DNA from 2 places in the Streptococcus sp. HMSC062D07 genome. Region 1 is predicted to be linked to the other one. Evidence: predicted binding sites of a transcription regulator. Region 1 holds the regulator's gene; the other holds the start of a gene.

Region 1 (5,390 bases):
AGGCTTTGAAGGACTAGGTGTCTACATGATTCAGTCCAAAAAACTGTTTCAGTATGATACTATGTTTGCGATTATTATTCTGGTATCGCTGATCAGTCTTCTGGGTATGAAGCTAGTCGATATCAGTGAAAAATATGTGATTAAATGGAAACGTGCTTAAAAGAAGCGTTTTAGAAAAAGAAAAGAGGAATTAAAAATGAAGAAAACATGGAAAGTGTTTTTAACGGTTGTAACAGCTCTTCTAGCTGTCGTGCTTGTGGCTTGTGGCCAAGGAACAGCTTCTAAGGATAACAAAGAAGCAGAACTCAAAAAAATTGACTTTATCCTAGACTGGACACCAAATACCAATCATACAGGGCTTTATGTTGCCAAGGAAAAAGGTTATTTCAAAGAAGCTGGAGTGGATGTTGATTTGAAATTGCCACCAGAAGAAAGTTCATCTGACTTGGTTATCAATGGCAAGGCGCCATTTGCTATCTATTTCCAAGATTACATGGCTAAGAAATTGGAAAAAGGAGCAGGCATTACTGCCGTTGCAGCGATCGTTGAGCACAATACATCAGGGATCATCTCTCGTAAATCTGATAATGTAACTAGTCCTAAAGACTTGGTAGGGAAGAAATACGGAACCTGGAATGACCCAACTGAACTTGCGATGTTGAAAACCTTGGTAGAATCTCAAGGTGGAGACTTTGAGAAGGTTGAAAAAGTACCAAACAACGACTCGAACTCGATCACACCGATTGCCAATGGAGTTTTTGACTCTGCTTGGATTTATTATGGTTGGGATGGAATCCTTGCTAAATCGCAAGGTGTGGATGCCAACTTCATGTATTTGAAAGACTATGTAAAAGAGTTTGACTACTACTCACCAGTCATCATTGCAAACAACGACTATCTAAAAGACAACAAAGAAGAAGCTCGTAAAGTCATCCAAGCTATCAAAAAAGGTTACCAATACGCGATGGATCACCCAGAAGAAGCGGCTGATATCTTGATCAAGAATGCCCCTGAGTTAAAGGATAAACGTGACTTTGTCATCGAATCTCAGAAATACTTGTCAAAAGAATATGCAAGCGACAAGGAAAAATGGGGGCAATTTGATGCGGACCGCTGGAATGCCTTCTACAAATGGGATAAAGAAAATGGTATCCTCAAGGAAGACTTGACTGATAAAGGATTCACTAACGAATTTGTAAAATAATGACAGAAATTAGACTTGAACACGTAAGCTATGCCTACGACAATGAAAAGATTTTAGAGGACATTAACCTACAAGTGGTTTCAGGTGAAGTGGTCTCCATCTTGGGACCCAGTGGTGTTGGAAAGACCACCCTCTTTAACCTGATTGCAGGGATTTTAGAAGTCCAGTCAGGTAGAATTGTGCTTGACGGGGAGGAAAATCCCAAGGGGCGTGTGAGTTATATGCTCCAAAAGGATTTGCTCTTGGAACACAAGACTGTCCTTGGCAATATCATTTTGCCCCTCTTGATCCAAAAGGTGGACAAGGCAGAAGCCATTGCCAAAGCAGATGAAATTCTTGCTACCTTTCAGTTGACGGCTGTAAGGGATAAGTACCCTCATGAACTCAGTGGTGGGATGCGCCAGCGTGTTGCTTTACTCCGTACCTACCTTTTCGGGCACAAGCTCTTTCTTCTAGACGAGGCCTTTAGCGCTTTGGATGAGATGACTAAGATGGAACTTCATGCCTGGTATCTTGATATTCATAAACAGCTAGGGTTAACGACCTTAATCATCACCCATAGTATAGAGGAAGCCCTCAATCTCAGTGATCGCATCTATATCTTGAAAAATCGCCCTGGTCAGATTGTTTCTGAAGTCAAACTTAATTGGTCTGAAACTGAAGACAAGGACGTTCAAAAAATTGCCTATAAACGCCAGATATTAGAAGAATTGGGCTTGGAACTATAGCTAAAAAACTGTGAAAAACTCACACTACAAAAAAACTTCGGTACATCATTAATGATACCGAAGTTTTATTTTTATAGATTTTACGAAATATTTCTTAGATTTGATGATAAATAACATACTTTCAAAGGATTTGAAAGCTAGTTGTAATTTTTTTATTATAACATAAATGTTGAAATGTAGAATAGAAAATAAAGTATAGTTTGCTAACGGTAGCTATTTTTAAAACTCAGTATTTTCAAGGATTGAGCCCTAAAAGTTTGACTTATAGAGTTGTAAATGATAGTATAGTCAAAGATAGTCAAAGTTTAAGAAGGAGGTAGCAAGCTATGAAATTTAAAAATACATCAGACCATATCGAAGCCTATATCAAGGCGATTTTAGAACAATCTGGTATCGTAGAATTGCAACGAAGTCAGCTAGCGGATACCTTTCAAGTCGTACCTAGCCAGATCAACTATGTGATTAAGACTCGTTTTACAGAGAGTAGAGGATATCTAGTTGAGAGTAAGCGTGGTGGTGGAGGCTATATTCGTATTGGTCGAATCGAATTCTCTAACCATCATGATATGCTCCGCGATTTGTTGTATTCAGTGAGTGATGAGGTGAACCAAGTCATCTTTGAAGATGTCTTAAGACTCTTAGTCGAACAAGAACTCATGACCCGCCAAGAAATGAATCTATTATTAGCTATGGGGACAGACCGAATTCTAGGTGAGGAAGCTAATTATATTCGTGCCAATATGCTTCGTCAGTTGTTGCATGAAGTAGATAGAAAAGGAAAATAAGACGACATGAAATATTCAAAAGCATTGAGAGAATGCATCGATAGTGCCTTTCTGGTAGCGAGTCGCTTTGATGCAGATTACCTAGAGTCTTGGCATTTGCTGATTGCCATGGCCAATCATAGCTACAGTGTTGCTGGAGCAACTTTAAATGAATTCCCGTATGAGATTGATCGTTTAGAGGAAGTAGCTGTAGAATTAACAGAAGCAAACTTTAACCATAAGGAAGATTATAAGGAGCTCCCATTTTCCTATCGTTTGAACGTCTTGATGTTGGAGGCGGAACATGTTGCTTCGGTTGTACATGCCAAAGCATTGGGAACAGAGCATCTTCTCTACGCTATCTTACATGATGGCAATGCCCTAGCTACTCGCATTTTGGAAAAAGCAGGATTTTCTTATGAAGACCAGAAAGATCAAGTCAAGATTGCTGGGCTTCGTCGTAGTCTTGAAGCGCGTGCTGGTTGGACAAAGGAAGATTTGAAGGCTCTGCGTCAGCGTCACAGATCAGTAGCAGATAAGCAAAATTCTATGGCCAATATGATGGGTATGCCTCAAACTCCAAGTGGTGGTTTGGAAGATTACACTCATGACCTCACAGAGCAAGCTCGTTCAGGCAAATTGGAACCAGTTATTGGACGTGACCAAGAAATCTCTCGTATAATCCAAATCTTGAGTCGAAAAACAAAAAACAATCCAGTTCTAGTTGGAGATGCAGGTGTTGGTAAAACAGCTCTGGCACTTGGCCTTGCACAGCGAATTGCCAACGGAAATGTGCCTGATGAAATGGCTAAGATGCGTGTCTTAGAACTTGATTTGATGAATGTGGTTGCGGGAACCCGTTTCCGTGGAGACTTTGAAGAACGTATGAACAATATCATCAAAGATATCGAGGAAGACGGTAAGGTTATCCTCTTTATAGATGAGCTTCATACCATTATGGGATCAGGAAGTGGTATTGATTCGACCTTGGATGCGGCCAATATCCTGAAACCTGCCCTAGCGCGTGGAACTCTGAGAACTGTTGGGGCAACCACTCAGGAAGAATACCAAAAACACATCGAAAAAGACGCAGCCCTTTCTCGTCGCTTTGCAAAAGTGATGATTGAGGAACCAAGTGTGGCTGATAGTATGGCTATCTTGCGTGGCTTGAAAGCAACTTATGAGAAACACCACCATGTCCAAATTACAGATGATGCTGTCGAAACAGCTGTCAAAATGGCACATCGCTATTTGACTAGTCGTCACTTGCCAGACTCAGCGATTGATCTTTTGGATGAAGCGGCAGCAACTGTCCAAAATAAATCAAAGCACGCTAAAAAAGATGAGTCAGGTTTAACAGCAGCGGACAAGGCCTTGATGGATGGCAAATGGAAACAAGCAGCTCAGCTCATTGCAAAAGAACAGGAAGTTCCAGTCTATAAAGATCTAGTAAAAGAGTCTGATATTTTGACAACCTTGAGTCGCTTGTCAGGTATTCCAGTTCAAAAATTGACACAAACGGACGCCAAGAAATATCTCAATCTAGAAGCTGAACTGCATAAACGTGTTATCGGGCAGGAACAAGCGGTATCAAGTATCAGTCGTGCCATTCGCAGAAATCAATCAGGTATTCGTAATAACAAACGTCCAATTGGTTCCTTTATGTTCCTAGGACCAACAGGTGTTGGTAAGACAGAATTGGCCAAAGCCTTGGCAGAAGTTCTCTTTGATGACGAGTCAGCCCTCATTCGTTTTGACATGAGTGAATATATGGAGAAATTCGCAGCTAGTCGTCTCAATGGAGCTCCTCCAGGTTATGTAGGCTACGAAGAGGGCGGAGAGTTGACCGAGAAGGTTCGTAACAAACCGTACTCAGTCTTGCTCTTTGACGAGGTAGAAAAGGCCCACCCAGATATCTTTAATGTGCTCTTGCAGGTCTTGGATGATGGTGTCTTAACAGACAGTAAGGGTCGCAAGGTTGATTTCTCAAATACCATTATTATCATGACGTCAAACCTTGGTGCGACAGCTCTTCGTGATGACAAGACAGTCGGTTTTGGAGCTAAGGATATTCGTTTTGACCAAGAAAATATGGAAAAACGGATGTTCGAAGAGTTGAAAAAAGCTTATCGTCCAGAGTTTATCAACCGTATTGACGAAAAGGTGGTCTTCCACAGCTTGTCAAGTCAAGATATGCAGGAAGTGGTTAAGATTATGGTCAAACCATTGATTGCAAGTCTCGCAGAAAAAGGCATTGACTTGAAACTCCAAGCATCTGCCCTTAAGCTTCTAGCTCAGAAGGGATATGATCCAGAAATGGGAGCTCGCCCACTGCGCAGAACTCTGCAAACAGAAGTAGAAGACAAACTAGCAGAACTCCTTCTTACAGGTGAATTGAAAGAAGGTAAGACACTTAAAATTGGTGTCAAAGCTGGTCAATTGAAATTCGACATTGTATAAAACAAGAACTATTAATCTATAATTTGTAGATCCACCCTCTTTATTGCCATCAAAAGCAGAAAGGAAGTAGAAGATTATGAATCAGATAATTCCAACCGGGATGACAGAAAAAGAGTACTTTGAAGTTCACGCTAGTCAAGCTGAATTTTTAGACTGGTACCACAAGCAAGCACTCCCTCAGTATGAAAAACCAAGTGTGACTGTGGATATGGTAGCCTATTGCTTTGCAGAAGG
Region 2 (5,390 bases), on a different contig from region 1:
AATTTGATGTTGTTTTTTCCAAGCTTCAATCGCCCATTTGTGACTTCCGCGTTTTAAGTTAGTAATAGCTTCATCGATTGGGAACCAAGCTAGATGATTGAAGTCCTCGAGAGGTCTTTGGATTTCTTGGTAAGAAGTAGCTTCGTAGAGATAGGCTGGATTGTAGTAATAGGTGTCACGATGTCTAGAGTAGAAGTATTCATCAGCTTGCCCGTAGTAGGTGCCGATTTCAGCTGTAAATCCTAATTCTTCAATCAATTCTCGTTTGAGAGCTTCAAGGTGATTTTCACCTTCTTCAATTTCGCCCCCTGGTAAGAACCATGCACCATTTGGAGCTTGTACGAGGATAATCTTTTCATGGTTTGCATCAGGTATGACTGCATAAACGCCATATCTATTTTTGTAGGTTACTCCCTCTTTTTTTTCTCCAAATGTTGGATTTGCCATAAAGTTCTCCTTCGTGAGTGCGCTTTCTTTCTATAATAGTAAAGAATGTTCTCACTGTCAAGCAAGAACATTCTTTTGTATGTGAGGAACTAGTCGTTTGACTCGACTGTTTCCGTTTTATTTTTGGACTTAATCACGATTTTACCTTTACTTGTCATGACTGCCTTGAGGTCTTTTTCACTTGGATTTTCAAGGTAGTAGTCTGTAATGGCATCTTCGATATAGTCTTGAATCGTACGACGGAGTGGACGAGCTCCCATTTTTGGATCGTAACCAAGGTCTACAAGTTTTTCTTTCACCTTATCTGTTACATCTAAATGGATGTTGTTGCTTGAGAGACGTTTATTCACATCATCCAACATAAGGTCAACGATTTGTAGGAGATTTTCCTTGCTGAGAGCTTTGAATTCGATAATCCCATCAAAGCGGTTCATGAATTCTGGACTAAAGAAGTTACCTAATTCTCCAAGGACAGAGTTGGTACGACCTTCTCTAGCAGCACCAAAACCAACACTAGCTTCAGCTTTTCCAGTACCTGCATTTGAGGTCATGATAATGATGGCGTCTTTGAAGCTAACAGTTCGACCTTGACCATCTGTTAAACGACCATCATCCAATACTTGAAGGAACATATGCATGACATCTGGATGGGCTTTTTCAACCTCGTCCAAGAGGATAAGTGAGTAGGGGTTACGACGAACCTTTTCAGTCAATTGTCCAGCTTCATCATAGCCTACGTATCCTGGAGGGGCACCGACGAGTTTGGCAACGCTATGTTTTTCCATGTATTCGCTCATATCAAAGCGAATCATGCTATCAGCAGCACCAAAAAGCTCAATGGCCAGTTGTTTAGAAAGTTCTGTCTTACCGACACCAGTAGGACCAACAAAGAGGAAGCTACCGATTGGACGGTTTGGAGTTCCAAGCCCAACACGGTTACGGCGGATAGCCTTAGCAATCTTATCAACTGCATCATCTTGACCGATGACATGAGCCTTGAGGTCGTCTGCTAGGTTGATGAGTTGAGACTGCTCTTTTTCTTTCAAATCACCAACTGGAATATTAGTCTTTTGCTCAATAATGTGTTCAATCGTCTTTTCGCTGATGATTGGAGTATCCTGATCCGTTACCTTGGTCTTTTGCATTTCTTTATATTTAGCAATCTGGTCACGGAAGTAGGCTGCTTTCTCAAAATCTTCATCTCGAGTTGCTTGGGCCTTGAGATTTTCTGCCTCGATTAAGCGTTGGTCGATGACCTTAGGATCCACAAAATTCAAAGTTAAGTTCATTTTAGAACCAGCCTCATCTAGGAGGTCAATAGCCTTGTCCGGCAAGAAACGATCTTGGATGTAGCGGTTAGAAAGAGTAGCAGCAGCTTCGATAGCAGCATCTGTATAATGAACGTGGTGGTAATCTTCGTATTTCTTTTGGATACCTTTGAGAATAATAATAGTCTCTTCCACAGTTGGTTCATCAACTTTGACAGATTGCATACGACGTTCAAGGGCAGCATCTTTTTCGATGATGCGATATTCATTGAGGGTAGTAGCACCAACTAGTTGGAGTTCGCCACGAGCAAGAGCTGGTTTTAGGATATTTCCTGCATCCATATTGCCGTCTCCGGCAGAACCAGCACCGACAATCTCGTGAATTTCATCGATAAAGAGGATGACATCTTTGCGCTCACGAATTTCTTCCATGAGTTTCTGCATGCGCTCTTCAAACTGTCCACGAATTCCTGTACCTTGGACAAGGCTAACAACGTCTAAACGGATGACTTCTTTCCCTTGAAGTTTGTGGGGAACATCACCATCTACAATTTTTTGAGCGAGGCCTTCGACAACGGCTGTCTTACCAACACCAGGCTCTCCGATAAGGACGGGATTGTTTTTGGTTCTACGGTTGAGAATTTCAATGACACGGATGATTTCTTCGTCGCGACCGATAACAGGGTCGACATTTCCACGGCGGGCAATCTCGGTTATGTTGATACCGTACTCATCCAAGAGTCCTTTTTCTTGACTAGGAGGAGGTGTTTGAGCTGGCCCGCGATTTTGGGAACCAAAACCACCATTGCCACCATTTCCACCACCTGACTGGGTTGGAGGAACATTATTATTTGAAGAAGGTCTAAAGTTATTCAGATCGTTAAAGAAGTCTCCAAATGGATCAAAATCACGATTGTTTAAATCTGTAATGCCTTTGAATAAGCTATTGTTAGGATCTGTTTTGATAATTTTGTAGCAATTTTGGCAAAGATCGATTTGCTTTTGTTGCCCATTAAGATTGGTGTAAAGATGGATCGTAGAATCATTGATTTTACAATTTTGACAGAGCATATCACTACCTCGTTTCTTTCTTGGCTTTGACTAAAACAGAAAGGTCAAAAATAGTCAAAGTTCTTTAGTCTCATTATATCATGATTGAAGGGGAAAGCAAGTAAAAAGATTGAGTCTTAGAACTCATGATAAAAGAGTTTTGTAGATGAAATATAGGGATAAAAAGAAAAATCCTATTTGTCATGCAAAAAGGATTTTCATTGGTCAAAGCAGGAGACTTCTCCGGCATTTATTCAACAATTAGTATAAAAGTTCGTAGATTTCCATCGCAATGAGGTCGATGCTATCAAATGTATATGTTTCACGAGCTTCAACGTCACGAAGTGTAAAGAGTGGTCCGTTTTCTTCGTCGTGGTTAAAAGCAACCTCTGCGACAACAACTCCTTCGCGCTCAAAGTTACGTTTCAAGTTACCACCATCTTTAGTCATTGCTTCTAAGCGATTGATGATTCTAACCAAATGTGATTCCATTTTGATTCTCCTCCATTTCTTATCTTTACTATTTTACCATAAACAGACTCGACTTGACTAGAAAAAAACTAAGATTTCTCGCTATTTCTATCGTCTTTGAAAATTTATTGAAAATATTAGGAGAAAATGTTGAATTTTTATGCAATATATGTTATCCTTATACAAGTTTTAAGTTTAAATATTAAAAACAGAAAGTAGAGTATCCATGAATTTTTCTTTTTTACCGAAATATCTACCATATTTTAACTATGGAGCCGTTGTAACAATTATCATATCTATCTTGGTAGTCTTCTTGGGGACCATTCTAGGAGTGCTGCTGGCCTTTGCACAACGTTCAAAGATTAAACCACTTGCCTGGTTTGCTAATCTATATATCTGGGTCTTCCGTGGGACTCCAATGATGGTGCAGATTATGATTGCATTTGCCTTGATGCATATTAGTGCTCCGACTATTCAAATTGGGATCTTAGATGTTGATCTGACTCGCTTGATTCCGGGGATTTTGATTATCTCTATGAATAGTGGTGCCTATGTATCAGAAACAGTTCGTGCTGGGATTAATGCAGTGCCAAAGGGACAATTAGAAGCAGCTTATTCACTAGGTATTCGTCCTAAGAATGCCATGCGTTATGTCATTTTGCCCCAGGCTATCAAAAATATCTTACCTTCTCTAGGAAATGAGTTTATCACTATTATCAAGGATAGCTCGCTCTTGTCAGCTATCGGGGTTATGGAGTTGTGGAATGGAGCTACTACAGTATCAACAACTACTTACCTACCTTTAACACCGCTCTTATTTGCAGCCTTTTACTACTTGATTATGACCTCTATCTTGACACTGGCCTTGAAAGCTTTTGAAAATCGTATGGGACAAGGAGATAAGAAATAATGACTGAAACACATATAAAAATTGAAAACCTTCATAAAAACTTTGGGAAAAATGAAGTTTTAAAAGGAATTGATCTTGAAATCAAAAAAGGACAAGTAGTGGTGATTATCGGACCTTCTGGTAGCGGTAAGTCAACCCTCCTTCGTTCGATGAATCTCCTCGAAGAAGCTACTAAAGGAAAAGTTATATTTGAAGGTGTTGACATTACCGATAAGAAAAATGACCTCTTTGCCATGCGCGAAAAGATGGGAATGGTTTTCCAACAATTCAATCTCTTCCCAAATATGACGGTAATGGGAAATATTACACTCTCTCCTATTAAGACTAAAGGGGAAAGTAAGGCAGTTGCTGAAAAGAGAGCCCATGAGCTTTTGGCAAAGGTTGGGTTACCAGATAAGGCAGATGCTTATCCACAAAGTCTGTCTGGTGGGCAACAACAACGTATCGCTATCGCCCGTGGTCTTGCTATGGAACCAGATGTCCTACTCTTTGATGAACCAACTTCTGCTCTAGACCCAGAAATGGTAGGAGAAGTACTAGCAGTTATGCAAGAACTTGCTCAGTCAGGAATGACCATGGTTATCGTAACGCATGAAATGGGCTTTGCTCGTGAGGTGGCGGATCGTGTCATCTTTATGGCTGACGGTGTCGTTGTCGAAGACGGAACTCCAGAGCAAGTTTTTGAACAAACCCAAGAACAAAGAACCAAGGATTTCTTGAGTAAGGTTTTGTAAGAGTCGTAAAATTATATCCATTTCGACTTTTTTTAGGTGGATAGTTCGACAAGTTAGAGCAAAACTTCATTACTTAGTTTAGATTAAAGTTATAAATAAAAAGTAGGCATCAGCAAATGCTGATGCCTACTTTTTGTAGTTAAAATAAGAAGGTAATGCTTGTAAGTATACCTAATACTGCGAAAATAATTTTCCAAACTTGTTGGTTCTTTTTGAAAAGCTTATCAGAGTATAATGCTAGTATAAGAAATATAAAAAATAGTATATATTTATTAAATATTGGCATGGATTTCCTCCTTTTATTGTAAGACTTCCATTACTTACATTATACATTATTTTAAATGCAGAATCAAAAATTAATATCTTTATTCTGTGAAGTTCCTTTATCCTCCAGTAAGAGAATGACTAGTTCTCCAACTGAGCCTTTTCTTATAGTTTCAGACTATAGGGTATCTTAGGTAAGAAGTGTTAGAATGCCGAACGATTTTTTGTTATAATAGAAAATATTTG

The links. Region 1 encodes CtsR, which represses protease genes until heat stress. Its sites were predicted from a motif close to TTGGTCAAAAAAGGTCAAANA; they were not measured.
Region 2: HMPREF2957_RS03640 (ATP-dependent Clp protease ATP-binding subunit) is a predicted target of CtsR. The motif match lies at 2,827-2,847, and genes of this name have one in related genera.

What each region holds. Positions count from the first base shown of each region.
Region 1 is NZ_KV815333.1:43,042-48,431, reverse strand. It holds gene HMPREF2957_RS06665 (ABC transporter permease) at 1-160, shown strand, start outside; gene HMPREF2957_RS06660 (ABC transporter substrate-binding protein) at 197-1,204, shown strand; gene HMPREF2957_RS06655 (ABC transporter ATP-binding protein) at 1,204-1,932, shown strand; gene HMPREF2957_RS06650 (CtsR family transcriptional regulator) at 2,259-2,717, shown strand; gene HMPREF2957_RS06645 (ATP-dependent Clp protease ATP-binding subunit) at 2,724-5,156, shown strand; gene HMPREF2957_RS06640 (NUDIX domain-containing protein) at 5,230-5,390, shown strand, end outside.
Region 2 is NZ_KV815326.1:85,924-91,313, reverse strand. It holds gene HMPREF2957_RS03645 (NUDIX hydrolase) at 1-447, opposite strand, end outside; gene HMPREF2957_RS03640 (ATP-dependent Clp protease ATP-binding subunit) at 537-2,786, opposite strand; gene HMPREF2957_RS03635 (DUF1797 family protein) at 3,027-3,257, opposite strand; gene HMPREF2957_RS03630 (amino acid ABC transporter permease) at 3,463-4,146, shown strand; gene HMPREF2957_RS03625 (amino acid ABC transporter ATP-binding protein) at 4,146-4,880, shown strand.